One region of the Streptomyces sp. NPDC042201 genome, then DNA from elsewhere that is predicted to be linked to it. Evidence: riboswitches for the same ligand, from Rfam matches in the RefSeq annotation. Region 1 holds a riboswitch; each other region holds the start of a gene.
What was found. A riboswitch is a leader RNA that binds a small molecule or an ion and turns the genes downstream of it on or off. The one in region 1 is predicted to bind cyclic di-AMP.

Region 1 (7,639 bases):
CGCGGACAGATCGGGGAACAGCTCCTTGGGCGACTGGCTCCACACGTCGCTGATCTGGCCGCCCCTGCCCGCGTAGTGGTAGACGCAGACCATGAGCGCCGCCAGGATGCGCAGCCCGTCCAGGGCGCGCATACGGTCGTGCTTCGGGGCGGCGGCCGCCGGGGGCACCGACGGGCTCTCCGGCTCGGGTGCCGGATCCGGTACCCGAGCCAGTGTCGCGTGAGTCATTCCGTTTCGTTCCGTCCGTCGGCGCCAGTGCGCGAGAGGCGCGTGAGTACGCCCGGCGGGGCCGGATGCGGCGGTGCGACGGAAGGCCCCGGCACCGGTGGCGGGCATCCGGCCCGGCGCCGGGGCGGGACTCGAAGGGTCTGTGAAGAAAGGCACGGCGGCAGCGCGCCGGCAGCAGGACAGTAGGCGGCGTCCGGTGAACGGGGCGACATCGGCAGAATGAACAGAACCTCGGTACAGGTGACCGCGGGGTGAACTGCCGGTAGGGCCGTGGCGAGGGTTCCGCGGCGGGTTACCGGCCGCGTCGGGGCCCGAACCGCACCACCTGCGCCAATCTTCCCGTGGTTCGTTGGCCGAACCAGTGGCCCGGACCACGCGGACTGCCTACCATCGGTCACTGCTAGGCCTTGTGCATCGCCGCACAATCACGCCGGGAGGCCCCTTTGCACCGCCGCCGTCGCACCGCGCTCTCCATCTCCGTCGCGCTTCTCGCCGCGGCCCCACTGCTCACCGCCTGCGGCAATGACGCGCACCCGGGAGCGGCGGCCGTCGTCGGCGGGGAGCGGATCGAGGTGTCCGCACTCCAGGCCGAGGTACGCGAGGTCCGGGACGCGCAGGACGCCTCGCCGGAGGCCGCGCAGCTCATCAAGAACACCGGGCAGCTCAGCCAGGCCAAGCTGAACAGCATGATCTTCGACCGGATCCTGGACCGGGCGGCGGCCGACGCCGGGGTGAAGATCAGCCGCAAGGAGATCCAGGGCACCCGGCAGCAGGCCGCCGCGCAGTCGGGCGGCGAGAAGCAGTTCGCCGCGATGCTGCTCCAGCAGGGTGCGCTCTCCGAGGGCCAGATCGACGCCGCGATCCGCCGTGAGGTCCTGCTGACCAAGCTGGCCCAGGCGATCGGCGCCAACACCACGACACCGCAGGGCCAGCAGACGGTCCTCGCCGAGCTGACCAAGACGTCCGAGAAGCTCGGGATCGACGTCAATCCGCGCTACGGCAGCTGGGACGTCAAGCAGGTCCAGCTGGGCGCGGCGAAGACCCCCTGGATCACCCAGGTCACCCGCCAGACGCCGGAGCAGGAGCCGACCGGAGCCTGAGGTCGGCGCGGCCGGCGGCCGGAGGTAGGTTCGAGAGGTGACAGACGAAGCTCCCGCCGCCCCCGGCCGTATCGTCCTGCTGACCGCCAGCCACCGGGTCGCTCCCGGCCTGCTGTCCTGGCCCGCCTGGCAGACGCTGCACGCCGCGGACCGGGTGCTGTGCGCCGACGCCGGCCATCCGCAGCTGCCGTATCTGCGCGAGGCCGGCATCACCGTCGAGCACACCGCGCCCAGCGCGGAAGAGCTGGTCGACGCCTGCGCCGGCGGCCGTACGGTCGTGGTCGTCCCCTCCAGCCAGGGCGACGGGACCGACGGGCCGCTCACCGACGGCCTCGCCCGGCTGGCCGGCTCCGGCCGCGTCCAGATGCCCGACCTGGAGCTGCTCCCCGGCTCGTACGACCTGCCGGGCGCCCGGCTCCTCGATCTCGTCCAGGTCATGGACCGGATCCGCGTCGAGTGCCCGTGGTCGTCGACGCAGACGCACCAGGGCCTCGCCAAGTACGGCATCGAGGAGGCGTACGAACTCGTCGAGGCGATCGAGGACGGCGACGGCGACGAACTGCGCGAGGAGCTCGGGGACGTACTCCTCCAGGTCGTCTTCCACGCCCGGATCGCCCAGGACGGCCTGGACGAGGAGATCGAGCCGTTCTCCATCGACGATGTCGCCGGCACGATCGTGGACAAGCTCATCCACCGCCATCCCCATGTCTTCGGTGACGAGACGGCCGAGACCCCGGCGGAGGTCAAGGAGCACTGGCTCCGGATGAAAGCGGTCGAGAAGCAGCGCGACTCGGTCACCGACGGCGTACCGCTGGGCCAGCCAGGACTGGCTCTCGCCTCCAAGCTCGCGGGCCGCGCCCGCACCGCCGCCCTGGAGGTCCCGGTCCCGCGCGGCGAGGGCATCGGGTACGAGCTGCTCGCCCTGGCCGTACGCGCGGAGGAGACCGGCGTCGACCCGGAAACCGCCCTGCGCGTCGCCGCCCGTACCTACCGGGACGCGATCCGCGCCGCCGAGGGCCACCCCGACCGCGGCTGATCCGCGGCTGATCCGCGGCCGATCCACCGCTGATCCGCGCCTGATCAGGCCGTTACTGTCGGGGCATGCCCGATCAGCCTGCCGCCGCCCCGGCCCCCGCGCACGACGGACCCGATGAGGTGCCCGCGCTCTTCACCTGGGAGTTCGCCACCGATCCCTACCCCGCCTACGCCTGGCTGCGCGAGCACGCGCCCGTGCACAGGACCGCGCTGCCCAGCGGGGTCGAGGCCTGGCTCGTGACGCGGTACGGCGACGCCAGGCAGGCGCTCGCCGACCCGCGGCTCTCCAAGAACCCCACGCATCACGCGGGACCGGCGCACGCCAAGGGGAAGACGGGGATCCCCGGGGAGCGCAAGGCGGAGCTGATGACGCACCTGCTGAATATCGACCCGCCCGACCACACCCGGCTGCGGCGGCTGGTGTCCAAGGCGTTCACGCCCCGTACGGTCGCCGAGTTCGCCCCGCGCGTACAGGAGCTGACGGACCGGCTCATCGACGGCTTCGCGGCCGACGGGGAGGCGGACCTGATCCATGACTTCGCCTTCCCGCTGCCCATCTACGCGATCTGCGATCTGCTGGGGGTGCCGCGCGAGGACCAGGACGACTTCCGGGACTGGGCGGGCATGATGATCCGGCACGGCGGCGGGCCGCGCGGCGGGGTCGCGCGCTCGGTCAAGAAGATGCGCGGATATCTCGCCGAGCTCATCCACCGTAAGAGGGAGAACCCCGGCGAGGACCTGATCTCCGGCCTGATCCGCTCCAGCGACCACGGCGAGCACCTCACCGAGAACGAAGCCGCGGCGATGGCCTTCATCCTGCTCTTCGCGGGGTTCGAGACCACGGTCAACCTCATCGGCAACGGGATGTACGCCCTGCTGCGCCACCCCGAGCAGCGCGCGCGGCTACAGCGCTCGCTCGACGCGGGGGAGACGGGGCTGCTCGCGTCGGGGGTCGAGGAGCTGCTGCGGTACGACGGGCCCGTGGAGATGGCGACCTGGCGCTACGCCACCGAGCCGCTGACGCTCGGCGGACAGCGGATCGCGGCGGGCGATCCCGTCCTGGTCGTACTCGCCGCCGCCGACCGTGACCCGGAGCGGTTCGCCGATCCGGACACGCTCGATCTCGCTCGCCGTGACAATCAGCATCTCGGCTACGGGCACGGCATCCACTACTGCCTCGGCGCCCCGCTCGCCCGGCTGGAGGGACAGGCCGCGCTCGCCACGTTGCTGACCCGGCTGCCCGATGTGCGGCTTGCCCAGGATCCTGCTGATTTGCGATGGCGCGGAGGGCTCATCATGCGTGGATTGCGCACGCTTCCGGTGCAGTTCACGCCATTGTCCGGCTGACGGAACGTCAGGACTGTGACTTTCGCGTGATCTCTGCTGCATCGACTTGTGACAAGCGTTCGAGTACCGCTACGTTCACCGACGACTCAGCAGCAACACGCCGTAGTCGAATTGACAGTCTCACGGAAGGCAACCGCATGCGCTCCGCGAACGGCCGGCACCGTCGACCTCGCCAGGCCCCCGCCCTGATCGTCGCGGCAGGGGTGACCGGATCGGCGCTCGCGATCCCGCTGCTCGGTGCCACCGGCGCCGTCGCGGCCGACGCCACCACCTGGGATCACGTCGCCGAGTGCGAGAGCGGCGGAATGTGGAGCGCGGACCTCGGTAACGGCTACTACGGCGGACTGCAGATCTCGCAGGAGACCTGGGACGACTTCGGCGGCGGGGACTACGCGGCCCGCGCCGACCTCGCGAGCCGCTCCCAGCAGATCGCGATAGCCGAGAAGGTGCTCGCCGCGCAGGGGCCGACGGCCTGGCTCAGCTGTGCGGCGATCTCGGGGCTGACGGACGACGGCGCCCTGCCCGGCGTCGACCCGGGGGCCGCCCCCGACGCGTCCGGAACCCCGAAGGACAGAGGGAGCGCCGATCCGGCGGACACGGCCCCGTCAAAGTCTCCGTCCAAGTCGCCGTCAAAGTCCCCGTCGACTCCGGACGGCGCGGAGAAGCAGACGGACAAGCCGGCCCCCTCCGGGTCCGCGGGCGGCTCCGGCTCGGACGGCTCCGACGCCTCGGACGGCTCCGACGCGGAGGGCGCGGACGGTACGGATCCGGCCACCGGCAAGCACCGCGGCGACGCCGCCCCGGAAGAATCTGCTTCGGGCAATTCGGGCGAAGACCGCGAATCTGGACGTCATGCCTCGCGAGGTGACGGATCGACACGCGACGCGGACGGCGTCGACGGTGGGGCGGAGGGCGCGGATGGTGCGTACACCGTCCAGTCCGGCGACTGCCTCTGGCTCATCGCCGACGAGCAGGAGGTGCCCGGCGGCTGGACCGCGCTCTACGAGGCGAACAAGGACACCGTCGGCTCCGACCCCGACCTCATCCTTCCTGGCCAGAGCCTTGATCTCGGCGTGAAGTAGGGGAAGTTAGAGGCCCTATGTCCGCTTCTGTGCAAGTGAGACAAGGGTCTCTTTGCCGCAACTCGGGCTTTTTGCTCCGTCCGTTGACCCGCTGGATCCCTCACCTGCGTAAACACCCACGATCCGCCGGGGGATAAGGGCGTTTTCTCACCTATGCGCCCCTTTGGATATCCGGCAGACCTGTGATTACGGTCTGAACCGCTCGCACCGCGGGCCTCGTCGACCGTCACGCCGAATCCTGCCGTCGGTCGGGGGGAGTAATCGTCGCGTCAAGCGCCGAAGGCAGGAGCGGGGGACCCAAAGGTTCGTGCCGGCCCGGCCGTCGAGAGACGGCCGACGACCGGCTTGGGGTGAAGTCGTGTGCGAGAGCGCGCGGCCGGGCAACTCACTTGGCCCGAACCCGACAGCTGACCTCGTAGGCGTCGGTGAGGAGAAGCTCCATGCTGCGTTCCAGCAAGGCCAAGCACCGTCGCCCGTCCTCGTCCAGGGCTGTTCGCTACGCCACTCTCGCCGGCATGACCGGTGCCGTCGTCGCGGCGCCGCTGATCGGTGCCACGTCCGCCTCCGCCGCGACCCCGTCCGAGTGGGACCAGGTCGCCCAGTGCGAGTCCGGCGGCAACTGGTCCATCAACACCGGCAACGGCTTCTACGGTGGCCTCCAGTTCACCACCTCCACCTGGGCCGCGTACGGCGGCAGCGCCTACGCCGCCAGGGCCGACCAGGCCTCCAAGTCCCAGCAGATAGCCGTCGCCGAGAAGGTCCTGGCCGGCCAGGGCAAGGGTGCCTGGCCCAGCTGCGGCGTGAACCTGTCCAACGCCGCGTACGACGGCGGCTCGGCCGACTCCGCAGCGCAGCCCGTTCCCCAGCAGAAGGAGCAGGCCCAGCCCGCCCCCCAGCCGGAGCAGCCCGTCCGTAGTGACGCGCAGGCCGCCTCGCGCGGCGAGAGCCGTCCCGCCCCGGTCGAGAAGGGCGACGGCGAGTACAAGGTCAAGTCCGGCGACACCCTCTCCAAGATCGCCGGTGCCCACCACGTCAAGGGTGGCTGGAAGAAGCTGTTCGAGCTGAACAAGGACATCGTCAAGGACGCCGACGTCATCCACCCGGGCCAGCTGCTCCACCTGAGCTGACCCGCCCCGGCCGGCCCCGACCACCCCGGTCCGGCGGCCCGGCCGGCCGGCCCCGGCCACCCCGGTCCGGCGCGTTCTCCCCCGTACGCGCCGGGCCGGGGTTTCCGCTGTCCGCCCCGCCCTCCGAGGGCCGGACGGTCTCAGCGGGCGGGCACCGGCCTGCCGACGATCCCGAGCGGTTAGGCTCTTGCCGCAAGGCCAAGAAGACCCTGCACTCAAGCGTCACATCCCAGAAGGAGATGCTCGTGCCGTCCATCGACGTCGTCGTAGCCCGGGAAATCCTTGACTCCCGAGGCAACCCCACGGTCGAGGTCGAGGTCGGCCTCGACGACGGCAGCACGGGTCGTGCTGCTGTCCCCTCCGGTGCCTCCACCGGTGCGTTCGAGGCCCTTGAGCTCCGCGACGGTGACAAGAACCGCTACCAGGGCAAGGGTGTCGAGAAGGCCGTCCTCGCCGTCATCGAGCAGATCGGCCCGGAGCTGGTCGGGTACGACGCCACCGAGCAGCGCCTGATCGACCAGGCGATGTTCGACCTGGACGCCACCCCGGACAAGTCGTCGCTCGGCGCCAACGCCATCCTCGGCGTCTCCCTCGCCGTCGCGCACGCCGCCTCCGAGGCCTCCGACCTCCCGCTCTTCCGCTACCTGGGCGGCCCGAACGCGCACCTGCTGCCCGTTCCGATGATGAACATCCTGAACGGCGGCTCGCACGCCGACTCCAACGTGGACATCCAGGAGTTCATGATCGCCCCGATCGGCGCGGAGTCCTTCTCCGAGGCGCTGCGCTGGGGCGCCGAGGTCTACCACACGCTCAAGAAGGTCCTGAAGGAGAAGGGGCTCTCCACCGGCCTCGGCGACGAGGGCGGCTTCGCGCCGAACCTGGACTCCAACCGCGCCGCGCTGGACCTGATCCTCGAAGCCATCAAGGAAGCCGGTTACGCCCCCGGCAAGGACATCGCGCTCGCGCTCGACGTCGCCGCGTCCGAGTTCTACAAGGACGGCTCGTACGCGTTCGAGGGCAAGTCCCGCTCGGCCGCCGAGATGACCGAGTACTACGAGGAGCTCGTCGCCTCGTACCCGCTGGTCTCCATCGAGGACCCGCTCTTCGAGGACGACTGGGCCGGCTGGAAGGTCCTCACGGACAAGCTCGGCGCCAAGGTCCAGATCGTCGGCGACGACCTGTTCGTCACCAACCCGGAGCGGCTGGCGCGCGGTATCGAGGAGGGCTCCGCCAACGCCCTGCTCGTGAAGGTCAACCAGATCGGTTCGCTGACCGAGACCCTGGACGCCGTCGAGCTGGCCCAGCGCAGCGGCTTCAAGTGCATGATGTCCCACCGCTCCGGTGAGACCGAGGACGTCACCATCGCCGACCTCGCCGTCGCCACCAACTGCGGCCAGATCAAGACCGGCGCCCCGGCCCGCTCCGAGCGCGTCGCCAAGTACAACCAGCTGCTGCGCATCGAGGAGATCCTCGACGACGCCGCGGTGTACGCCGGCCGCAGCGCGTTCCCGCGCTTCCGCTCCGCGTAGTGAGGAAGCTCCGCCTCGCGCCCGCGGAACAGGTGACAGGGCGCGAAGGCGGAGCGTAGCGAAGCGTCCCCGGCCGCGGTCCCGTACCGTGTCGGGGACGTACGCACGTGACAGGGGAGGCGAGCCATGGCCGGGAACCGGGACCGGTTCTCCACCGCGACCAGGCTGCGGCTGCTCGGCGAGCAGACCGC
Region 2 (7,639 bases), on a different contig from region 1:
CCTCACCCGGTGCGCCGGAGACGTCGACCGCCCGCGGGGCGCCCGCGGTGGCGGGGACGGCTCCCGCGCCCTCGGACGCGTGCCCCGGGCTGTCGCCCGGCGGGGCGGGGCGGGGATCCTGCTGGTCGTCCCCGAGAACGGGCTCCGTACCCGGAGCGCCGGAAAGGTCGGTCAGCGGCGCGACGCTCGTGGCGGCGGAGACATGCCACGCACCGTCACCGTCCGACGGGGCGGACGTGCCGGGCAGGACGCCGGATCCCGGTTCCGTACGGGGCAGGGCGCCGGATCGCGGTGCTGTGCGGGCCCTGTCCGCGGTGTGCGTCGCCGCCGCCAGCGCCTCCGCCAGACCGCCGATCTCCACATGGACCACCGCGACCGGCTTGGCCGGACCCCTCGCCGCCGCTTCACGGAGGGCGGTGCCCAGGGCGCCGCCGTCGGTGGGATCCATCGAGCCCGTCTCGCCCACGCGGGGAATCGCCGTGACGACGACCGCGTCGCAGGCGGGGTCGGACAGGGCCGTCGTGAGGGCGGCGCTGAAGTCCGCCGGGTGCGCGGCGGTCGTGAGGTCGAGGGGCGGGAGGGGGCGCAGGCCCTCCGCGAGGCAGGCGTCGTAGGTGAGGAGGCCGAGGGACTCGGAGTTGCCGAGGATCGCGACGCGCGGTCCTGCCGGAAGCGGCTGGGAGGCGAGCAGCAGGCCGGCGTCGACCAGTTCGGTGACCGTGTCGACGCGGATCACCCCGGCCTGGCTCATCAGCGCGGAGACGGTGGCGTCCGGGATGCGGGTGACGGGGACCGCGTGCCCCGGCGGCGCGCTGCCGCTGTGGCGGGCGCCCTTGACGACCACGACCGGCTTCACCGCCGCCGTACGCCGGGCGAGCCGGGTGAACTTCCGTGGGTTGCCGATCGATTCGAGGTAGAGCAGGACGACATCGGTGCCCGGGTCCTCGTAGCAGTACTGGAGGAAGTCGTTGCCGGAGACGTCCGCGCGGTTGCCCGCCGAGATGAACGACGACAGGCCCGCGCCGCGCCGGTAGAGGCCGGAGAGCAGGGCGATGCCGATCGCGCCCGACTGTGTGAAGAGACCGATGCGCCCCCGGTCGGGCGGCTCGGGCGCGAGGGACGCGTTCAGCCGGACGGCGCCTGCCGTGTTGATGATCCCGAAGGCGTTGGGACCGACGATGCGCATCCCGTACGAGCGGGCCTGCCGCACCAGTTCGCGCTGGCGCTCCCGGCCTTCGGCGCCGCTCTCCGCGTAGCCGGAGGAGAGGACGACCACTCCCTGGACGCCGTGTTCACCGCAGTCCGCGACGGCTTCCGGCACCCGCTGCGCGGGGACGGCGAGGACCGCGAGGTCGACGGGCTCGCCGATCTCCGCGACGGAGCGCACGGCGGGGACGCCGTCGATCTCGCGGAGGTCCGGGGCGAAGGCGCGGTTCACCGCGTACGTACGGCCGGTGAAGCCGGCGTCGAGCAGATTGCGCAGGACGGTGCGGCCGACGCCGCCGGGCGCGCGGCCGGTACCGACCACGGCGACCGACCCCGGCGTGAGGAGCCGCTGCACGGAGCGCGCCTCGGCGCGCTGTTCGCGGCCGCGCTGCACGGCGAGGGACTCGACGGTGGGTTCGAGGTCGAGGGTGAGGTGTACGGACCCGTCCTCGAAGCTGCGTTTCTGGGTGAAGCCGGCGTCCCGGAACACCTTGATCATCTTGTTGTTGGCGGGCAGCACCTCGGCGGCGAAACGACGGATACCCCGCTCCCGGGCGACCGCCGCGATGTGTTCCAGGAGGGCAGAGGCGATACCGCGCCCCTGGTGGGCGTCCTGGACGAGGAACGCGACCTCGGCCTCGTCGGCGGGCGTGGAGGCCGGCCGGCCGCGTCCGTCGATCCGGTCGTAGCGCACGGTGGCGATGAACTCCCCGCCCACCGTCACCGCGAGCCCCACCCGGTCCACGTAGTCGTGGTGGGTGAACCGGTGGACGTCCTTGTCGGAGAGCCGCGGGTAAGGGGCGAAGAACCGGTAGTACTTCGACTCGTCCGAGACCTGCTCGTAGAAGCTGACCAGCCGCTCGGCGTCCCCGGTGGTGATGGGCCTGATCCGGGCGGTGCCTCCGTCACGCAGCACCACGTCTGCTTCCCAGTGACCGGGGTACGCGTGGTCCGGCGGGGTCTCCATGACCCAAGCCTACGGCGCGGGCCCCTGGCGCACGCGCGGGTCGCGGCGGTGGATGCGCCAGGCCACTCTGAGGCACTCTGGGGGAGCCGATCGGCGGCCGGACAGGGGTCCGGGGTCAGCAGGAACGTACTCCGCGGCACATGAGAGACTGGTCTAGACAACATCATGAGACTTGAAGGGCAACACCATGGCTGAGCGCCGCGTCAACGTCGGCTGGGCCGAGGGCCTGCACGCCCGCCCCGCCTCCATCTTCGTCCGTGCCGCCACGGCCACCGGCGTCGCCGTGACGATCGCGAAGGCCGACGGCAACCCGGTCAACGCCGCGTCCATGCTCGCGGTGCTCGGCCTGGGCGCGCAGGGCGGCGAGGAGATCGTGCTCGCTTCCGAGGCGGACGGCGCCGATGTCGCTCTGGACCGGCTGGCGAGGCTGGTCGCCGAAGGGCTGGACGAGCTTCCCGAGACCGTCTGACGCCGATTTTCCCGGACGGCCGGGCCCGTACGGAACATTTCCATGACAGAGCCGCGATGCGCTGAATTCAGCCCACCGCGGCTCTGTTTATTTCGTGCGGGCAGCAGAAAACAGGTCCTGCGGAATTCTCTTCTTTGTATACGGCGCGATTGTTAAGTGCGGGCACTCGCGGTGTTTACATCATGTTGCGAAGCCCTCATCTTTTCCCGGCCGCGCTCGGGGCGCCGCAGCCGGTGCACCCCCGCGGTCCGCTCCGCGTGCAGCGCCGTCAGCGCCCGGGCGCGCTCCGCGTCGCCGCGCGCCACCGCGTCCACGATCGCGCCGTGCTCCGCCCAGGACTCCACCGGATGGGCGGGCTGCTCGACGGTGTACATCCAGGCGATCTTGTGTCTCAGCTGGGTGAGCGGAGCGGTGAGCGCGGGGCTCCCCGAGGCCTGGGCGAGGGTCTCGTGGAACCAGGCGCCGAGCGAGCGCAGATCCTCGCCCTGGCCCCGGCGGGCCCGCTCCTGGCCCAGCCTGACCAGGCCGCGGAGCACCTTGAGATGGGCTTCCGTACGACGCTGGGCGGCGCGCGCCGCACCCAGCGGTTCCAGCAGCAGCCGCACATCGAGGAGATCCGCCGCCTCCTGGTCCGAGGGCTCGGCCACACACGCGCCGACATGGCGGCGGGTCGTCACGAAGCCCTCCGACTCCAGGGTGCGCAGGGCTTCGCGCACCGGGACGCGGGAGACCCCGTAGCGCCGCGCGAGCTGCTCCTCGGTGAGCCGGCCGCCCCGCTCGAATACACCGGAGATGATGTCGTCACGGATCGCTGTGCATACCGAGTGCGCGGGAATGCGCATGTTCAAACCTCCGCTTTAATCCGCGCGAAACGCTGCCGATCGACACCTGTTCCGTGACTCTATTGCAATGCACGCGAATTTCCGATGGGTGCCCGGAATCGTTGGATATCTCTTGGCCGCGGCAGCCGGGCGGACGCGGAAGGCCCCGGCGGGCAGCCGGGGCCTTCGGGCGGACAAAGCGGGACCGGAGCGGTCCGGACGGTCAGAGGCTCACGCCGTGCGCGCGCAGATACGCGACGGGGTCGATGTCGGAGCCGTAGTCCGGGCTCGTCCGGGCCTCGAAGTGGAGGTGCGGTCCGGTGACGTTGCCGGTCGCGCCGGACAGGCCGATCCGCTGCCCGGGGGTGACGGACTGGCCGACCGAGACGCCGACCGAGGAGAGATGGCCGTACTGCGTGTACGTGCCGTCGTTCATCCGGAGGACGATGTTGTTGCCGTACGAGCCGCCCCAGCCGGCCTCGACGACGGTGCCCGTGCCCACGGCCACGACCGAACTGCCGGTCGCGGCGCGGAAGTCGATGCCCGAGTGGCTGCCGGAGGACCACAGGGAGCCGCCGGACTGATAGCCGGTGGTGACGTACGAGCCGGCGAGCGGCAGCCGGAAGGAGTTGAGACGCTTGCGCTCGGCGGCGCGGGCGGCGCGCTCCTCCTCCTCGCGGATCTCCTTGGCCCTGGCTTCCGCCTTGGCCTTCGCCGCGGCCCTGGCGTCGGCTTCCGCCCTGGCCAGGGCGGCGGCCCGGTGCTGCGCCTCGGCCTGGGCCTCGATCACTCCGGCGAGGGAGTCGTCGATGACGATGGCCCGGTCCTGGCCGCCCTGGCGGCCTGACGGGACGTCCGTACCGGCGGCGTGCGCCGGGGCGGCCAGAGTGCCGATGACGCCGGTGGCGGTGAGGGTCGCGAAGCCTGCGATACGCGCGCCCCTGCGGGTCGTTCGGCTCCGGGCACGATGCTTCCCGGTGGCACGGGTGAACGCCATGAAGTGGCTGGTCCTTTCCTTCCTTCTCGCCTACCGGGTTAGCTGACGGGTTCGGAGCAGGAAGGTCTCCTACGGACTCCTCCGCACGGGTGAGCGCGAAGGTGTCCGATTCACCCCAGGGACTGCGTGTGGGTCCCCGGCTCCCCAGGCTCGCGCCTGACGGGGACTCGGCGATGGCTGCCCGATGCCGCGAATACGGCGTAACTGGCGAACAGCCGGACCGACGCTAAGCGGGCCGTCTTTCAATCACCAAACAGACAGGCCCCTTTGTAGCGCACACCACAGGGCAGATAGGCGATCTCTCCAATAAAAGGGACATAAGAGAGCCCCGGCGACGGCGTCGCCGGGGCTCCTCTCACGGCGGGATCAGCCGGTGACCACCGTCACGTCACCGATGCCCAGAGCCGCGACCGGCTCCTTGATCTGCGCGGCGTCCCCGACGAGGACCGTGACGAGCCGGTCCACCGGGAAGGCGTTGACCGCGGCGGCCGTCGCCTCGACGGTGCCCGTCTCGGCCAGCCGCGCGTACAACTGCGCCTGGAAGTCGTCCGGGAGGAACTGCTCGACCTGGTCGGCCAGCGTGCCCGCGACGGACGCCGCCGTCTCGTACTTCAGCGGTGCGACGCCCACCAGATTCTGGACGGCCACATCGCGCTCGGCGTCGGTGAGGCCCTCCGCCGCGAGGGTGCGCAGCACCTTCCAGAGGTCCTCCAGCGCCGGGCCCGTGGACGCGGTGTCCACGGAGCCGCTGATGGCGAGCATCGCGGCGCCCGTCGCCCCGCCCGGGGCGGACGGCGCCGAGGAGCGCAGCACCTGGCCGAAGGACCGCACGCCGTAGGTGTAGCCCTTCTCCTCGCGCAGCACCCGGTCGAGCCGGGAGGTGAGGGTGCCGCCCAGGCAGTACGTGCCCAGCACCTGGGCCGGCCAGACCCGGTCGTGCCGGTCGGCGCCGATACGGCCGATCAGCAGCTGGGTCTGTACCGCGCCCGGCCGGTCCACGATCACCACGCGGCCCGTGTCGTCGGCCGTGATGGGCGGCATCGGACGGGGAGCGGCGGTGTTGCCGGTCCAGTCGCCGAGGGTGTCGGCGAGCACCGCGTCCAGATCGACCCCGGTGAGGTCACCGACGACCACCGCGGTGGCCGTGGCGGGGCGTACGTGCGCCTCGTAGAAGGAGCGCACGCCCGCGGCGTCGATCCGCTCCACCGTCTCCTCGGTGCCCTGGCGCGGCCGGGACATGCGCGAGGAGGCGGGGAACAGCTCCTTGGAGAGCTGCTTGGCGGCGCGGCGGCCCGGGTTGGCGGTCTCGTGCGGGATCTCGTCGAGCCGGTTGCGTACCAGCCGCTCGACCTCGCTGTCCGCGAAGGCGGGGGCGCGCAGCGCCTCGGCGAGCAGCCCGAGCGCCTTGGGCAGCCGGGAGACGGGGACCTCCAGGGAGATCCGTACGCCCGGGTGGTCGGCGTGCGCGTCGAGCGTGGCGCCGCAGCGCTCCAGCTCGGCGGCGAACTCCTCGGCGCTGCGCTTGTCGGTGCCTTCGGAGAAGGCGCGCGCCATGATCGTGGCGATGCCGTCGAGCCCCTCGGGCTCGGCGTCCAGCGGGGCGTCGAGATTGATCTCGACGGCCACCACCTGCTGGCCGGGGCGGTGGCAGCGCAGCACCGTCAGGCCGTTGGGCAGCGCCCCACGCTCGGGGGCCGGGAAGGCCCAGGGCCTGGCCTCGCCGGCGGTCGGCTGCGGGTGGAAGTCCATGGTCACGGCAGCGTCGGTCACTGGTCCGCCCCCTCGTGCTCGTCGGTCTCGTCGGCGGCCGTGTCCTCGGCGGTCACCGGTTCGTACACCAGCACCGCCCTGTTGTCCGGGCGCAGCCGCGCCGCGGCGACCGCCCGCACCTCGTCCGCGGTGATGTCCAGCACGCGCGTCACGGCGGTCAGCGCCAGCTGCGGGTCACCGAACAGCACGGCGAACCTGCACAGTTCGTCGGCGCGGCCCGCGACGGTGCCGAGCCGGTCGAGCCACTCGCGCTCCAACTGGGCCTGCGCCCGCTCCATCTCCTCCGCGGTCGGGCCCTCGGCGGCGAGGCGGGCCAGCTCCTCGTCGACCGCGGCCTCGATCTGCGGGACCTCGACGCCACCGGACGTCTTCACGTCCAGCCAGCCGAGCGAGGGTGCGCCGGCCAGCCGCAGCAGCCCGAAGCCCGCGGCGACCGCGGTCCGGTCCCGGCGCACCAGACGGTTGTGCAGGCGGGAGGACTCGCCGCCGCCGAGGACGGTGAGCGCCAGGTCGGCGGCGTCGCACTCGCGGGTGCCGTCCTGCGGCAGCCGGTAGGCGGCCATCAGCGCGCGCGCCGGGACCTCCTCGTGGATCTCCTCGCGCAGCTCCTGGCCGATGACGTCGGGGAGCGTGCCGTCACGCGGCGGGTTCTTGCCGTCGTGGGACGGGATCGAGCCGAAGTACTTCTCGACCCAGGCGAGCGTCTGCTCGGGGTCGATGTCGCCGACGACCGACAGCACCGCGTTGTTCGGCGCGTAGTTCGTACGGAAGAACGCGCGGGCGTCCTCCAGCGTCGCGGCGTCCAGGTCTGCCATCGACCCGATGGGGGTGTGGTGGTAGGGGTGGCCCTCGGGGTACGCCAGTGCGGTCAGCCGCTCGAAGGCCGTACCGTAGGGCACGTTGTCGTACCGCTGGCGGCGCTCGTTCTTGACGACGTCCCGCTGGTTCTCCATGGACTGGTCGTCGAGCGCGGCGAGCAGGGAGCCCATCCGGTCGGCTTCCAGCCAGAGCGCCAGCTCCAGCTGGTGGGTGGGCATCGTCTCGAAATAGTTGGTGCGCTCGAAGCTGGTCGTGCCGTTCAGGGAGCCGCCGGCGCCCTGAACCAGTTCGAAGTGGCCGTTCCCCGGCACCTGCGCCGAGCCCTGGAACATCAGGTGCTCGAAGAGGTGGGCGAGGCCCGTACGGCCCTTGACCTCATGGCGTGAGCCGACGTCGTACCAGAGGCAGACCGCGGCGACCGGGGTCAGGTGATCCTCGGAGAGGACCACGCGCAGGCCGTTGGCCAGCCGGTGCTCTGTCGCTGTCAGGCCGCCGGAACCGGCCTGCGCTGTGGCCGTGTGACCCATGGGCATGTACGTCCCTTCGATCGCGATATGGAGAAGTCCTGCCACTGTATGCAAGCGTGCTGA
Region 3 (7,639 bases), on a different contig from region 1:
CGCCGAGAAGCGGATGGGCGCCGATCTGCGCGCCGTTCCGCTCTCCGTCGAGACCTCCCCCGCCACGGCCACCGCCGACCGGCTCGCCGTGCTCGCCGAGCGCGGCGCCACCCGGCTGAGCATCGGCGTCCAGAGTTTTGTCGACGCGGAGGCGAAGGCCGCCGTGCGCCCGCAGCGCCGCGCCGAGGTCGAGGCCGCGCTCGGCCGGATCCGCGAGGCGGGGATCCCCGTCCTCAACATCGATCTCATCTACGGCATCGACGGCCAGACCGAGGAGACCTGGCGCCACTCCCTGGACGCCGCGCTCGCCTGGCAACCCGAGGAGCTGTATCTCTATCCCCTGTACGTACGGCCCCTGACCGGCCTCGGCAGGATCGGCGCGGGCAGCGACGCGGCCTGGGACGCACAGCGGCTGCGGCTCTACCGGCAGGGCCGCGATCACCTCCTCGCGCAGGGCTACGAGCAGGTGTCCATGCGGATGTTCCGCCGCACCGGCTCCCCGTCCCAGGGGGCCGACGACCACGCCTGCCAGACCGACGGCATGATCGGCCTCGGCTGCGGAGCCCGCTCGTACACCTCAGGGCTGCACTACTCCTTCGACTACGCCGTCGATATGCGCGAGATACGGACGATCATCGACGCGTACGCGGCGGCGGAGGACTTCTCACGGGCCGAGGTGGGCTACCGGGTCGACGGCGACGAGCCGCGCCGTCGTCATCTTCTCCAGTCGCTCCTGCAGGCCGGGGGCATGGAAGTGGCCGGCTACCGCGAGCGGTTCGGCAGCGGCCCCGCCGAGGACTTCCCGGCGGAGCTGGGCCGGTTCGCGGCGCTCGGCTGGCTCGACGGCGGCGCGGGCCCCGGGCTGCTGCGGCTCTCCCCCGAAGGGCTCGCCCACTCGGACGCTCTGGGCCCGGCGCTCTTCTCCCCTGCCGTACGGGCCGCGATGGCCACGTACGAAGCGAAGTGAGACCCCGTGGACCTGACGATCCTCTACCGCGGCCCGCTCTCCTCCTGCGACTACGACTGTCCCTACTGCCCGTTCGCCAAGCGGCGCGACAGCCGCGAGCAGCTGCGCGCCGACCGGGCCGCCCTGGAGCGCTTCACCGCCTGGGCGTCGGCGCAGACGGAGGACCGGCTGTCGGTCCTGTTCACCCCCTGGGGCGAGGGTCTGGTCCGCTCCTGGTACCGGCGCGCGCTCACCGAGCTGTCCGGGCTGCCGCATGTCCGCCGGGTGGCCATCCAGACGAATCTCAGCTGCCGCACCGACTGGCTGGCGGACGCCGACCCACGGACGCTGGCCCTGTGGTGCACGTACCACCCGGGACAGACGCCGTACGACCGCTTCCTGGCGAAGTGTCATGACCTGGCCGACCGGGGCATCCGGTTCAGCGTGGGCGTCGTCGGCATCCCCAGCCATCAGGAGCACGCACGCCGGCTGCGCGCCGAGCTGCCCGGACACATCTATCTCTGGATCAACGCGGCCGAGGGGCACAGCTATACGGACGAGGAGGCCGACCGCTGGACGGAGCTCGATCCGCTCTTCCCGTACAGCCGCCATCCGCACCGCTCGGCCGGTCTGCCGTGCCGTACGGGTGAGTCGGTGATCTCGGTGGACGGGGAGGGTACGGTACGGCGCTGCCATTTCGTCCGCGCCGAGCTGGGCAATCTCTACGACGGGTCGTACCGGCGGGCGCTCGGCCCCCGGGCCTGCCCGCTGGCCGTGTGCGACTGTCATATCGGCTATGTGCATCTGGAGACGCTGCCGTTGTACGACGTCTTCGCTGGCGGGGTACTGGAGCGGATCCCGGCGGGGGCGTAGCGCGGGCCCCGGCACACCCCCGCCGTCAGTGCTTCAGCGGCAGCAGATCGGGCCGTTTGGCCGCGACATGGTCCCCGGAGGAGACGCCGCGCAGCCGGCGCCCGATCCAGGGCACCAGATACTCCCGCGCCCAGTGGATGTTGTCGCGCCGCACCTCGAACGTGCCGCGCGGCTGCTGTGGCGGCCACACCTGGTCCGGGTCTGCGGGCACGTCGAGGCCGAGCACCTGTGCGGCGCGCAGCGCGACACGGGTGTGTCCCTCGGGTGACAGATGCAGCCGGTCGCCGTCCCAGGCCCGCCTGTCCTGGACGGACTTGAGGGACCAGAGGTCGAGCACGGGACAGTCGTAGCGGTCGGCGATGGACCGTACATGAGCGGTGTACGTGGCGATCTTGCCGCGCAGATGGCGCAGCACGGGGACACCCCGGGTGTCGAAGCCGGTGGTCACCATGACGGTGCCCACGGCGCCGGTGAGGTCGGCGACGGCGCGTTCGAAGCGCTCGGCGACATCGTCGGGGTCGGTGCCGGGCCGGATGATGTCGTTGCCTCCGGCGCAGAAGGTCACCAGGTCCGGGCCGAGTTCCTTCGCGCGCGGTATCTGCTCGTCGACGATCTGGTCCAGCAGCCGGCCGCGTACGGCGAGATTGGCGTACCGGAAATCGCCGTGCACGGCGTCCGCCGTCTCGCCGGAGACCGGAAGCTGGTCCGCGAGCAGAACCGCGAGGCGGTCCGCCCAGCCGACGTACAGCCCGTCGGGTCCTGGGTCTCCCACGCCTTCCGTGAAGCTGTCACCGATCGCCGTGTACGACCCGAATACGCCTCTTCTTCTTGATCTCGAATCGTCTGCCACAGCAGCACATCTTTCACCCGTGGATGTGACCTACGCGACCGTAAGAAGGAGTTGACGGTGGGTGAGATATGCCATCGGTCAAGATTCGCCCAAGCGGGAATACGCGAAATGATCTCCGCCCGGCACTCCAGGTGCCGGGCGGAGGTGATGTCATATCAGGGCTTCCCCGATCAGATGGAGACGCCGTGCTGACGGAGGAATTCCAGCGGGTCGATGTCCGAGCCGTACTCCGGGCCGGTCCTGATCTCGAAGTGCAGGTGCGGTCCTGTGACATTGCCGGTGGCGCCGGAGAGCCCGATCTGCTGGCCCTCGCTGACGGTCTGGCCGGCCGAGACGGAGAGGGAGGACATGTGGCCGTACTGCGAGTAGTGGCCGTCGCTGTGCTGGATGACGACCTGGTTGCCGTACGAGCCGCCCCAGCCGGCCGTCACGACGGTGCCCGCGCCGACCGCCTTCACCACGGTGCCGGTGGAGGCCGAGAAGTCCACACCGGTGTGGTAGCCGCTGGACCAGCTGCTGCCGGAGGCGTGGTACGGCGTGCTGGGCTGCCCGCCGTCGATGGGCAGGGTGAAGCCGGAATCGCTGCTCGGCGCGGGGGTCTCGGTGGCCGGGGCGGTGGGCTCCGTGACGGTGGACGGCTCCGAGGGCTCCTCGGACGGCTCCGCGGGCTTCGGGGGCTTGCTGGAGGTCGTGGCCGGGGTCGCGGAGTGGGCGGCCCTGGCCTTGGCGCCGAGGGTGAGCTTCAGGCCGGGGTGGATCAGCGACGGGTCGGCGCCGATCGCCTTGCGGTTGTCCTTGTACAGCTTGTGCCAGCCGCCGCGGACCTTGTGGTCGCGGGCGATCTTGGACAGATAGTCGCCGGCGACCACGGTGTAGAGCCTCGGGGACTTGGCGGAGGCGGACAGGCTCTGGGCCGTGTGCGCGACGGAGGCGGACTGCGGCGCGGCCTTCTCGGCGGCGTGCGCACCGGTGGCGCCCATGAGCGGAAGCGCGAGGGCGGCCCCGCCCGCGCCGGCGACGATGAATCCGCGGGCAATCGGGTTGGACTTGGGACGGCGATGCTTACCGGGCATGACGAATTCCTCTCCGGCGCCTGCGAGGTAAGCTGTCGGGTTCGGGCTGGAGATGCCCGGCCGCGCGTGCTGCGCGACTTCACCCCAAGCCGGTCCTGGCCTAAGGGCCGGCGTACTACCTGGGTTCCCCGCTCCTGCCACGCGTGGATGGGTGAGTGCGAATTCCGAGCGGCGGCAGGATTTGGCGTTCCGCTCGGATTGAGGGTGAACGTAGGCGAGTCGGGACGGCCTGAACAAGCCCTCTGATTTCCGCCGATGACACCCGCTTCGATATCACCGGGGAATTCCGGTCACCCTGCGTGGATTACCGATCTTCGGATTCCATGTGAGGCGGCAAATTCCGTTTCTTGGTACAGCCACGCAACGTCACGGATATGATCCTGCTCACTGGCCGAGGCTCATCTCGCCCTCGACCGGGGCACGTTGGGCCAAATATCCCAATGCGGACAGATGATGATTTGGGCGATATCAACCCGTGCGCGATGTCCGAATAATGTCGATCTGTATCCCCGGCGGTCGAACTGATTGCCGTGCGAACAGATGTCGTAGGGTCAGGAGTCGACATCGTCGGCGAGCAGCGCCGACGGCAGACACGGAGGAGCAGGCCGTGACGCAGCAGCTGCCGCAGGTCCCGTCGACCGAGCCCGAGCTGTCCGGAGTGCGCAACTTCCGTGACGTGGGCGGGCTGCCGACCACGGACGGCCGACGGGTACGGTACGGACGGCTCTTCCGCAGCGGCCATCTCGCCAACGCCACCGCGGCCGACGCCGCCTTCCTCTCCTCCCTCGGCCTGCACACGGTCTTCGACTTCCGCAATGCCGCCGACCTCAAGCTCGACGGCGTGGACGTGGAGCTGGCCGGGGTGCGAAATGTGAACATTCCGCTCACCGACCCGGCCGACGGCGCCGAGTTCTGGAAGATGGTCCGGGACGGTGATCTCGACCAGCTGCGCTCGCTCCTGTCGGACGGCAAGGCCGCGGACCGGATGATCAACTCGTACCGGGCGATCATCACGGACCGCGTCGCCGAGCACAGCCGGGTGCTGCACGCCCTCGCCGAGGAAAGCGTCCCGGCGCTGATGCACTGCGCGGCGGGCAAGGACCGGGCAGGGCTCTCCATCGCCGTGTCCCTGCTCGCGGTCGGGGTCGAGCCCGAGGCGATCGAGGCCGACTATCTGAAGTCGAACGACCCGCACCGCCGTTATCTCGTACGCCGCAGCGACAACTCGCCCGCCGGCAAGTCCCCCGAGGTGATGGAGCTGCTCAGCCCGCTCTTCGACGCCCGCGCCGAATACCTCGCCGCGGCCTTCGAGACCATCGAGAAGACCTGGGGCACCACCGACCGCTATCTCACCGAGGGCCTCGGCCTCGCCCCCGAGACCCGCGAGCGGCTGCGCGCCCGTCTCCTCGACGAGAGCTGACCGAGCGGCGGCGGGCCGGCCGCCCCGGCCCTCGCCGCTGCCCTACTGCCCGCGCGCTCCCAGTTCGAAGAGCAGGTAGAGGAAGCCCGCGAAGAGATGGCCGGCCACCAGATAGGCGAAGAGCCGGATCACCAGCCCACGGGGGAACGACTTCTCCTCATGCGTGACGCGCGCCGGCCCGGCTTCCGGCTCGGCAGGCGTCGCGGCCGGGTTCCCGGCTGGATTCTCCGACATGGTGACTGGCCTTTCTCTGGCAGGTCAGCGGCGATGGGCCCCGCCACCGAGGCACAGCTCGGCGGCGGGGCTCTGCAGCAGGGTATGGACGAAGAGCAGCTCGGTCCCGGCGGGCCCGGCGGCCGCGATCCGGTGCGGTGTGAGCGAGTCGAAGTGCGCGCTGTCCCCCGGGCCGAGCACATGCACGGCGTCCCCGAGGCTCAGCCGCAGCCGTCCTTCGAGGACATAGAGCCACTCCTCCCCCGGGTGTACGCGGACGAGGTCACCCTGCGCCCCGTACGGCACCTGGACGCGCAGCGGCTGCATGGCCCGGCCCGAGCCGCCCGCCTGGTGGTACGTCCAGCCGTCCGCCTCCACGGGCTCCGTCCGGCCGGCGCGGACGATGGGGTCGCGCTCCGGCGGGATCTCCCCGAGCAGCTCGGAGACGGTCGTCCCGTAGATACGGGCCAGGGCCAGCAGCATGGGCAGGGAGGGCTGCCGGCGGCCCGTCTCCAGCCGGGAGAGATGGGCGGGGGACAGCCCCGCCCGCCCGGCGGCGGTCTCCAGGGTGAGGCGCCGGCCACGGCGCAGCTCGCGCAGGCGTGGCGCGACATCGGGGAGCTCGTCGGGCAGCTCGCCCGTCGGCTCTCCGGTGGGAGGAGTGCTCATACCTCCATTGGGCCAAAATATTTCCTCCGGGGCAACTTTCTTGCCCCGGAGGCAAATACGCCGTCCACCGCGTGCGAGGCCGCGTCCTACCGGTTGGCGACGGCCTGCTTCACCAGTGTCCTGCCGAAGTCCCACATCAGTCCGCCACCGCCATGGGCGTCGTCCATCACCGCCGTGAAGGCGTCCACGAAGCGCTCCACCTCGCGTTCGCCGATGGTCAGCGGCGGAATCAGCTTGATCACTTCCAGATGGTCGCCGGAGACCTGGGTGAGGATGCGGTGCTTCTGGAGCAGCGGCACGACCACCATCTGCGCGAAGAGTCCCTTGCGGGCCGCCTGCAGCATGGTCCAGCGACTGCGCAGCTTGATCGAGGTCGGCCGGCCGAACTCGATGCCGATCATCAGGCCCCGGCCCCGTACCTCGTACAGCAGCTCGTAGCGGCCGACGAGCGCGGCCAGCCGTGATCTGAGCAGATCGCCGGTCGCCCGCGCATTGGCGACGATCTTGTCATCCTCCATCACCGACAGCACGGCCAGGCCCGCCGCCATGGCCTGGGCATTGGATCCGAAGCTGGCCGAGTGGACCAGCACCCGGTCCATCGAGGAGTAGACCTTCTTGAAGATCCAGTCCTTGCCGAGGGTCGCGCCGACGGGCACATAGCCGCCGGAGAGCGCCTTCGCCACACAGACGAGATCGGGCTCCACCCCTTCCTCGTGCTGGTACGCGTAGAAGTCGCCGGTCCTGCCGAGACCGGTCTGCACCTCGTCGACGATGAGCAGCGCCTTGTGCTGGTGCAGCAAGTCCTGGGCGGCACGCAGAAAGCCGGGCGGTGTCGCGTGCACCCCCTTGCCCTGGATGGGCTCGACGATGAACCCGGCCACGTCGCCGCGCTTCAACTCCCTCTCCAGCGCGTCGAGATCGCCGAGCTCCATGGCGGTGTCGGGCAGCAGCGGTGCGAAGCCGTCCCGGAATCCGTCCTCGCCGTTGACCGACAGGGATCCCGTGGTGAGCCCGTGGAAGGCGTGCGCGCAGTACAGGATCCTGGGCCTGCCCGTCGCGTACCGGGCGAACTTGAGGGCGGTCTCCACCGCTTCCGTACCGCTGTTGCCGAAGAACACCCGGTCCAGATGCGGGGAGTGGGCCAGCAGCTTCTCGGCGAGCAGTCCGGGCAGCGGCTGGCAGTCGAAGCGGGTGAGATCGGCGAGCGAGGCGTCGAGGACATCATGGAGGGCCTTGCGTACGACGGCGTGGTGCCGGCCGAGCCCCATCACGCCGAAGCCGGCGAGCATGTCCAGATAGTCGTTGCCGTCCTCGTCCCAGAAGTAGGCGCCCTCGGCCCGCTCGTAGACCCGGTCGAAGCCGATGGTGTGCAGCATGCGCGGGAGCTGGTGATTGAGGTACTTGGCGTGCAGTTCGTAGCGCTCGGCGCCGCGCTCCGCGAGAAGCTGGGTGAGGTCGAAGCCCTTCGGCTGCTTGAGTTCCTTGACCTCGTTGAGCTGCGCGGACTCCTTGGGCTGGGTCATTCCGTGCTCTCCTTGTGTGCCGGGCCTGCCGCACCGCCCCCCACCGGCCGCCGCCGGCCGGGCCCGGACGCG
Region 4 (7,639 bases), on a different contig from region 1:
ATTTCATCAGGTTACCGACGCGGTCTGCCACGTCCTGGAGATCGTTGTCGGGCCAGGTCGTCGCGGTCGAGGAGGGTTCGCGGCGCGAGGGGCGGAAGCCGGGGTCGCCGCCCTCATCGGTCAGCCGCTCCAGATAGTGCGCGAGATTCGCCCGCTCGGCGTCGTAGAGAATCGCGAACGCCTCCGGATCCCTGGCGAGTTCGGCGATCAGGTATTCGATGTCCGCGTCGGCGTCCGCGGCCCGGTCGACGTACGCGAACGTGGTGTGTGCCTCCCCGGGCGCGAGGAAGCGGCCGAGCCTCACCCAGCCGTTCTCGTCCGGCCGGGCCTGCTCGGAGGGGGCCACGGGGCCGGGCTCGGACTTCATGCTGAAACCGTTGTCACGCGCCGCGTCCAGCGTGTATTCGGCCAGCATCCGTGCCACGCCGGGCGCCAGCCCGGTGGGGAGTTCGGTGTCATGCAGCGCTGCGGCCACCGCGTAGGCGCTGCGCGCCTGCGCCTCGGTGTGCGGCTCACCCTTGCCCGCGGAGCGGGTGGCTCCGTCCACGATGCGCCCCAGAACCCGGGCGCCGTCACCGCACACCTTCTCGTGCACCAGCAGCTTCTTCACGGATCCGAGGCGGGCGAGATCGTCCCCGGGGTCGAGGGCCTTGGTGGCCGCCGCGGGGTCGTCGGCGAGGGCCCGGACCGAGGCGGGCAGCTGCCGGCACGGGTCGTTGCCCTGGTCGTCGGCGCCGCCGGACAGGGGGACCGCGATACCGGCGGCCAGCACCACCACGGCCACCGCGGAGGCGAGCAGCCAATGCTTTCTCAGCAGCCCGAACCGGCCGCCCGGCTCGGTGGAACCGTCCGCGGGCCCGACGCCGAGCCCCTCGGCACGCCCGTCGCCACTGTCACCGTTGCTTCCCCCACCACGCATCCGGGCAGACTAGCGACCACCACCACTCCCGGCCCCGCCGGGGCCACACCCACGTAGGGCGACGTCGGACCCATGCGTCGTGTGACGCTCCGTCAGGACGCGTTCCTGCGTTGCCTTCTAGAGCGGTGGCTCGGTGAAGAGTTCCCGCAGCCACCGGGCGCTCTCCGCGCCGCCCACGCTGTCGGATGCCCCGGGGAAGAGCCGCCCCCAGGAGCAGGCCCGGCCGATCGCTCCGAGCCTCCAGGCCAGACCCACCGCGCGTCGCAGTTCCGCCGTCGTACGGCCGCCTCCGGTCCACGGCTCCAGGTAGGCGTCCCGCAGCCGGGGCAGCACCTCGGGCCCGTACCGCTCGCGGGCGGCCCGGGCGGGGACCAGCAAGCTGCAGAAAGGATGGGCGACGGCCGCGTCGCCCCAGTCGAAGAAGGTGAAACGGCCCGGCTCCGGGGCGAAGAGCTGGGCGTCGTGCAGATCGGAATGGTCGAGCGAGTCCGCGACGCCCGCGCCCGCGAGCTCCTCACACCAGTCCACGAGCCGGGGCCGCAGCTCACGCAACGCCTTGAGGTCGTCGACCTCCAGCGCGGTGTTCTCCTCGACGATCCGGTCGAAGGTCCGAGGAAGCGCGGCCGCGCGCGCGTCGGGGACGCCGAGCATGTCGATCTCCTCGGTGTACGGAAGCAGTGCGTGTTGCATTCCGGCGTACTGGCGCAGCGGCTCTTCCCAGGCACGCGGGTCGGCGGGGCCACGGTCGAGTACGTCCCTGAAGAGCGTGCCCCCGTCCGGAAGCAGCGCCCAGCCACGGTCGGCGTCGACGGCGAGCGGCGTCAATACGTGCTCCGGAACCCAGCGAGCCAGGGCCTCGGCCAGACCCGCTTCGAATCCGCTGGCGGGTGGGTTGGCCTTGAACCACACGGCGTCGTGTCCTTCGACGGACATCCGCACCAGGACGGACCACGGCCGCAGCCGGACCTTCCGCTGCCCTGTTTCCCGCAGCCCGTGGGCGGCGAGCTCGCGCTCCGCCCAGCCGAGAGCCGCGCCCCGCCATGCCTCTTGCTCCCACGGTGTGACCGCTTCCCGGTATCGCCCCCGGTCCACGACCTCCGGCACATCACGTCGCATCGCGCCATCACATCACCGGGCCGGCCGAGTCTCCATCCGGTTTTCTCCCGGTCCGGACGACAGCTCGATGACTTATCTGTCCATTTTGGGATTAATGGTCGGCTTTCATTGGTTATCGCACTTACGAGGTGTGCGGCAGAGCGCGGCGCCCATGTGATCGTCTGCGGACGCGACGCCGAACGCGGTGGCTCGACGGCCGGCACCCGATACGAGAAGCACACCCGATCCGAGAAGGAATTGTCAGCCATGACCACTCCCGTCGTTCTCATCACCGGAGCCCTGACCGGCATCGGCCGCGCGACAGCCACCACGTTCGCGGCGGCCGGAGCGCATATCGTCGTCTCCGGACGGCACGAGGAAGCTGGCCTCGCCCTCGCCGAAGAACTGCGCAAGCTGGGCGGCGAGGCGGAGTTCATACGCGCCGACGTGCGCCATGACGACGACCTGAAGACACTCGTCGACGGAACCATCGAGCGCTTCGGCCGCCTCGACATCGCCGTCAACAACGCCGGGACCGAAGGCGAGTTCAGCGCGATCACCGACCTGACCCCGGAGACGTACGCCGCGACCTTCGACACGAACGTACTCGGCACGCTGCTGAGCATGAAGCACGAGCTGCTGGCCATGCGGGCGCAGGGATCCGGCGCCATCGTCAACGTCAGCTCCGTCTTCGGCGAAAGGGGCTACCCCAACGGCGCGCTCTACGTCGCCAGCAAGCACGCGGTCATCGGCCTGACCCGGTCCGCCGCGCTGGAAGCCGCCGCCTTCGGCGTGCGCGTCAACGCCGTCGGCCCCGGCCCCGTACAGACCGAGATGCTCGACCGGTTCATCGGCCGCAGCGACGAGACGAAGAGTTCGTTCGTCGCCACTGTCCCCCTCGGCCGGGCGGGCGATCCGGACGAGATCGCCGAGGCCATCGCCTTCCTCAGCTCCGACCACGCCGGCTTCATGACCGGCCAGACCGTCTTCCTCGACGGCGGCTTGACCGCCGCCTGAGGATCGGACCGGCACCGGCGACCTACCGGCACGGCACATTCCCCTACCCGGGGCCGAGTAGGGGAATGTGCTGTGCCGGTAGGTCAGTAAGGACCGTTCACATTGTCGATCGAGCCGTACCGGTCGGCGGCGTAGTTGCACGCGGCGGTGATGTTGGCGACCGGGTCGTAACTGTCCATCGACGTACCGGGCACGTGATAGGCCTGGAACGTCGGGTCGATCACCTGCAGCAGCCCCTTGGACGGTGTTCCGGCCGCGGCGTTGGAGTCCCAGTTGTTGATGGCCAGCGGGTTGCCCGAAGACTCACGCATGATGTTCCTGTAGATGCCGTCGTAGCTGCCGGGAATGCCTTGCGCGGCCATGACGTCCAGCGACTCCTTTATCCAGCCGTCCAGATCGTTGGTGTACGCCGGTGCGACTGCCTCGGTCGCGACTTCTGCCGGCGCGACTTCCGCCGTCGCGACTGCCGGGACGGTGGCACTACTCGCACCGACCGGCGCGCTCGCGGCGACCGCCGGTGTGGCCGCCTGATCGGCGGCGGACGTGGTCGCCGTCCGCGACTCCGCCTTCCCACCGAGCGTCAGCTTGAGGCCGGGACGAATCAGCGACGGGTTGTCGCCGATGGTCCGCCGGTTGTCCTGATACAGCTTCTGCCAGCCGCCGCTCACGGAATGGGCGCGGGCGATCTTGGACAGGGAGTCACCCGCGACCACGACGTAGGTCACGGAGGTGTCCTTCTGAGCGGCGACAGCAGTCGCCGGGTCCGCTTCCGCGGTGACACGGTGGGCCGACGGCGCGGCGCCGGCGGTTGTCGCCGCCACCAACGGGAGGGCGAGTGCCGCCCCACCCGTGCCCGCGGCGACGAGGCGTCGAGCGAGCGGGCTGGTTCTGGGACGACGGTGCTTTGCATGTGCGGGCATGACGCATTCCTCTCCGTCGCCTGCGAGGTGAGCTGTCGGGTTCGGGCTGGAGCTGCCCGGCCGCGGTGGAATGCGGCTTCACCCCAAGCCGGTCCGGATTTCGGATCGGCGACTTACCTGGTTCCCCCGCTCCTGCCGTACGTGAGTGGACGCGGTTTCCGGATGGCGGCAGGATTCGGCAGTCCATCCGGATTGACGCGAACGTAAGCGAGACCGCCCGGGCGAAACAAGTCCCGAATTCGCAACGCAATCCCCTTTTCGAATCCAGCCGGGAAAGATCCGGCTATTCATCCGATGCCGGGGAACTCAACTTTCCTTCCCTGACAGGGAAATGGAGAAGGAAGCGGGAACCACGGCGCACCACAGAGGTGACACACATCACGGCCGCAACAGAGCCACCACGCAGAACACCGACAAATCGCCCTTATAGGCCGCTCTTGACGAGGAGAAACCATCCCAAACCGCCCGGCCGCCGCAGAAAGCCGCGGCACGGCGGGCGAGGCCGTGCCGCGGCGGTCCACGCGCGGGATCACGCGCAGTACTGCTGCTCCTTGCCGATCGACCGGTACATGCAGTCGGCGTTCTCGATCAGCTGGAGCACCGCGTCGCGGTTCCGGCTGGTCTCACGCTCGATCACCTCGTCGGGCGGATAGAAGCCGCCGCCACCGGAGCTCGGGTACATCTCGAAGGTGTAGCTGAAGACCTTCTGGTTGCCCCACAGCCAGTCGTCGATCGAGCCGTCGGTGATGTACAGGTCACTGGACTGCTCGGGCGTGTACCCGTTGCTCGCGGCCATCTTCCTGCCGACGGCGGCGAAGGCGTCACGGTCGTCCTGGGTCAGGCCGGGCGCGGTGTCGGCGTTGGTCCAGCCGAACGGCCAGAGGACCAGCTCGCTGTACGTATGGAAGTCGATGGCCGCCTTGATCTGCTGCTTGCCGCCGACGACCCGCGAGCGGACGAAGTCGGCGACGACCTTCACCTCGGGGGCGGACTCGGCGGCCCGGCCGCGGTAGGTCTCGGAGCTCGCGGAGCCGGAGGAGCCGCCGCAGCAGCCCCATTTGAAGTTCCAGTTACGGTTGAGGTCGGTACCGACGTACGAGGAGCCGGAGTTGGGCTGACGGTTCTTGCGCCAGCTGCGGTACGCGCCGGAGGCGATGTCGTACTCTCCGCCGTCCGGGTTGAGGTCCGGCACGATCCATATCTCACGGTTGTTGACGGCGTTCGTGATACGCGAGTCGGAGCCGTATCCCGCGCCCATCTCACGCAGCAGATACAGCGCCATCTCCACCGTGAGATGTTCGCGCGCATGCTGGTGGTGGGTGAAAAGGACCTCGGGCTCGCTCTCGTCCGTCGCGACGTTGTCGCTCACCTTGACGGCGATGATGTCCCGGCCCTCATAGGTCTTGCCGATGACACGCTTGGACATGAGATTCGGATACTGCTGAATGCGCTGGTCGATCTCCGCGTTCATCTCCGCGTAGGTGTGATAGCGGGAGTCGGCGGGCGGAAAGTCCATGGGGGCGACGGCCAGTCCGTCGGTCCGTGCGGGCGGCGCGGGCAGCACGGTGAGCCGGTAGCCGAGGGCGCGAAGGCGCGTGGACTGCTCGGCGTTGGCGCTGACGACGACCGAGTGATCGTCGGCCTCGTCGATCGATACGCCGGTCGCGACGAGGGCGGTGCGATCGGCGGCGGTGGCCGGGCCGTGGATCTCGTACTGCCGGATCACCTCCTCGGCAGTGGCGGCCGACGCGAGGGCGGTCGCGGCGGGCGCGCTCGGGGAGGTCGCGGCGGCGGCGAGCGGCGCCGCGACCGCGAGAGCCAGTAACGCCGTGAGGGTGGCGGACCTTCTGCGGTGGATGCGTAGTCGCATGGTCTCTCCTGTAGCGGGGGGAGTCCGGAGAGGCGTCCCCATGCGACGCATCGTGAGACCCTGGCATGCACCCGTCAAGAAGCGCTGTTCGGCCATCGCCGGGGCCCCGCCGCCCCGGGCCGGTTCCGCCGCCGCGCGGCAACGGAACCGGCCCCCACAGGACCTAGCGGACCTGGACGAAGACCGGGTTCGAGTAGAACCACAGATCGTCCCAGGGGCTCTCCTGCCCGTCGGCGAGCGGCTCGACCTCGTCCGTGCTCGTACCGCGCACGCGGGCGTAGAGGTCACTTTCCACATTGCGCAGGGTGTGCCGGATGACGTACTCCTTCCCCTGCTTGCGCCAGTCGCGCGGGCCGAACCGGGCCACCACCTTCGTGGTCGGGTTGGTGTCGGTGTCGAGGCTGGCGCTCGGGCCGGTGACCTGGCCCACGATCAGGTCGACACGCCGGACCTCCGGACGGTCACCGTTGGCGTTCTTGCCCTCCAGCGGCCGGAACTTGATCTCGATGTCGACATCGGTGCGGTTGCGGCGGCTGACGGTCAGGGTCTCGCCCATGGCGGCGTCGCTGCCCCGGTTGCTGGCGGTGAGGTCGAGACTGGTGATCAGATCCCCGGTCCCGACCCAGATCCGCCCGTTGCGGAGTCCGTCCATGATGTCGGCGTAGTCCTGCCTGGCCAGCACATGCGTCTTGCTGTACTCACCCGGCCAGAAGTCCGAGCCGCCGCGCGTCCAGTGCACGTGCGAGTCCGACGTCGCGGTGATCCACCACCGCCGGCCTTCACCGAGCAGGGAGTCCCACAGCCCGCCGACGCGAGCCGTCATCTGGTCGAAGCCGCCGTGGGTCGGGTAGCTTCCGTACCCGCCGCGCGCGCCGCCGTTGAGCGGGCCGGCCTGGTGACCGGGAGCCCCCTCGAAGCCGATGTAGATCTCCGGTGCGGCGTTGTTGCCGTTACGGAACTCCCGCGGGGTGTCCTGCCCGTAGACACCGAGGCCGGTCGCCGACCGTGCCGCGTGGTGAGCGATCACCAGCGGCTTCCGCCTCATGTCCTTCGCGGCCTTCAGGAACTCGATCATCTTGGGCTCGGTGTCACGGCCGCTGTCGGCCGGGAAGGCGTCGTTCTTGGCGAAACGGCTCTCCAACTCGAAGAGCTGCTGCGCCTCGTCACTGTGGTGAGGAATCATCAGCGTGTGGTGGTCCAGAGCGGGGGCGTCGAACTCCATCCCCCAGAACTGGAGGACTCCCGGCACGAGTACACGTGAGCGCAGGAGGTCGGGGTAGGCCTGCTCCAGGTTCACCTTCGAGTGCGTCGGCCCGCCGTGGTCGGTGCACATCACCCAGCTGAGACCGAAGTGCTTGGCCATGATCGCGTTGGTGACGATCGGGTAGACCGCGTCGCCACCCTTACGGAACGTCGGCGGGGTCGTCGACGTGTCGAACGAGCCGCTGTACTCCGAGTGCACATGGTGGTCACCGGCGCGCCACACCCGGTTGCGGGAGTCGTCGGACTTCCCGTGCTTCCGGTCGTCATCGTCGTCGGCCCACGCCGGTCCCCCGCCCACCAGCGGGCTCGCGGCCGCCAGCGTCGCCCCGACGCCGGCGAACTTGACCAACCGGCGCCGCGAGATCGCCGAGTACTCAGGATCTTCGCTGTTTCTGTCGTTCACGATGGAGCCTCTCGTTCAACCGCTGAGGGGGGGCGATCAGCGAGTCTCGAACAACAAACGAAACGCAGCGTGAACAACGAACGCGACATCGGAGAACAGGAACGCCGGTCCTGGAGTCGCGGCGAATCCGTCAACTCGAACCCTGGCCCGAC

Region 2: it holds a riboswitch for cyclic di-AMP, as region 1 does, so the genes downstream of both, ACZ6MZ_RS07995 (M23 family metallopeptidase) here and ACZ6MZ_RS15510 (transglycosylase family protein) in region 1, are expected to answer to the same signal.
Region 3: it holds a riboswitch for cyclic di-AMP, as region 1 does, so the genes downstream of both, ACZ6MZ_RS25925 (M23 family metallopeptidase) here and ACZ6MZ_RS15510 (transglycosylase family protein) in region 1, are expected to answer to the same signal.
Region 4: it holds a riboswitch for cyclic di-AMP, as region 1 does, so the genes downstream of both, ACZ6MZ_RS13025 (transglycosylase SLT domain-containing protein) here and ACZ6MZ_RS15510 (transglycosylase family protein) in region 1, are expected to answer to the same signal.

Annotation. Positions count from the first base shown of each region.
Region 1 covers NZ_JBVJDS010000005.1:417,236-424,874, forward strand. The annotation lists gene ACZ6MZ_RS15485 (acyltransferase family protein) at 1-228, opposite strand, end outside; gene ACZ6MZ_RS15490 (SurA N-terminal domain-containing protein) at 672-1,328, shown strand; gene ACZ6MZ_RS15495 (nucleoside triphosphate pyrophosphohydrolase) at 1,366-2,364, shown strand; gene ACZ6MZ_RS15500 (cytochrome P450 family protein) at 2,430-3,710, shown strand; gene ACZ6MZ_RS15505 (transglycosylase family protein) at 3,848-4,792, shown strand; cyclic di-AMP (ydaO/yuaA leader) riboswitch at 5,057-5,229, shown strand; gene ACZ6MZ_RS15510 (transglycosylase family protein) at 5,233-5,919, shown strand; gene eno (phosphopyruvate hydratase) at 6,165-7,448, shown strand; gene ACZ6MZ_RS15520 (FtsB family cell division protein) at 7,575-7,639, shown strand, end outside.
Region 2 covers NZ_JBVJDS010000003.1:106,886-114,524, reverse strand. The annotation lists gene ACZ6MZ_RS08010 (bifunctional acetate--CoA ligase family protein/GNAT family N-acetyltransferase) at 1-2,173, opposite strand, end outside; gene ACZ6MZ_RS08005 (HPr family phosphocarrier protein) at 2,361-2,642, shown strand; gene ACZ6MZ_RS08000 (GntR family transcriptional regulator) at 2,795-3,484, opposite strand; gene ACZ6MZ_RS07995 (M23 family metallopeptidase) at 3,687-4,460, opposite strand; cyclic di-AMP (ydaO/yuaA leader) riboswitch at 4,474-4,643, opposite strand; gene ACZ6MZ_RS07990 (M16 family metallopeptidase) at 4,827-6,209, opposite strand; gene ACZ6MZ_RS07985 (M16 family metallopeptidase) at 6,227-7,582, opposite strand.
Region 3 covers NZ_JBVJDS010000011.1:177,651-185,289, forward strand. The annotation lists gene ACZ6MZ_RS25910 (STM4012 family radical SAM protein) at 1-967, shown strand, start outside; gene ACZ6MZ_RS25915 (STM4011 family radical SAM protein) at 974-1,819, shown strand; gene ACZ6MZ_RS25920 (SGNH/GDSL hydrolase family protein) at 1,845-2,669, opposite strand; gene ACZ6MZ_RS25925 (M23 family metallopeptidase) at 2,840-3,742, opposite strand; cyclic di-AMP (ydaO/yuaA leader) riboswitch at 3,747-3,906, opposite strand; gene ACZ6MZ_RS25930 (tyrosine-protein phosphatase) at 4,350-5,162, shown strand; gene ACZ6MZ_RS25935 (DUF6126 family protein) at 5,205-5,396, opposite strand; gene ACZ6MZ_RS25940 (helix-turn-helix domain-containing protein) at 5,421-6,044, opposite strand; gene ACZ6MZ_RS25945 (aspartate aminotransferase family protein) at 6,131-7,567, opposite strand.
Region 4 covers NZ_JBVJDS010000004.1:592,964-600,602, forward strand. The annotation lists gene ACZ6MZ_RS13010 (hypothetical protein) at 1-919, opposite strand, end outside; gene ACZ6MZ_RS13015 (aminoglycoside phosphotransferase family protein) at 1,037-2,035, opposite strand; gene ACZ6MZ_RS13020 (SDR family NAD(P)-dependent oxidoreductase) at 2,282-3,031, shown strand; gene ACZ6MZ_RS13025 (transglycosylase SLT domain-containing protein) at 3,115-3,951, opposite strand; cyclic di-AMP (ydaO/yuaA leader) riboswitch at 3,956-4,113, opposite strand; gene ACZ6MZ_RS13030 (M14 family metallopeptidase) at 4,481-5,821, opposite strand; gene ACZ6MZ_RS13035 (CehA/McbA family metallohydrolase domain-containing protein) at 5,985-7,487, opposite strand.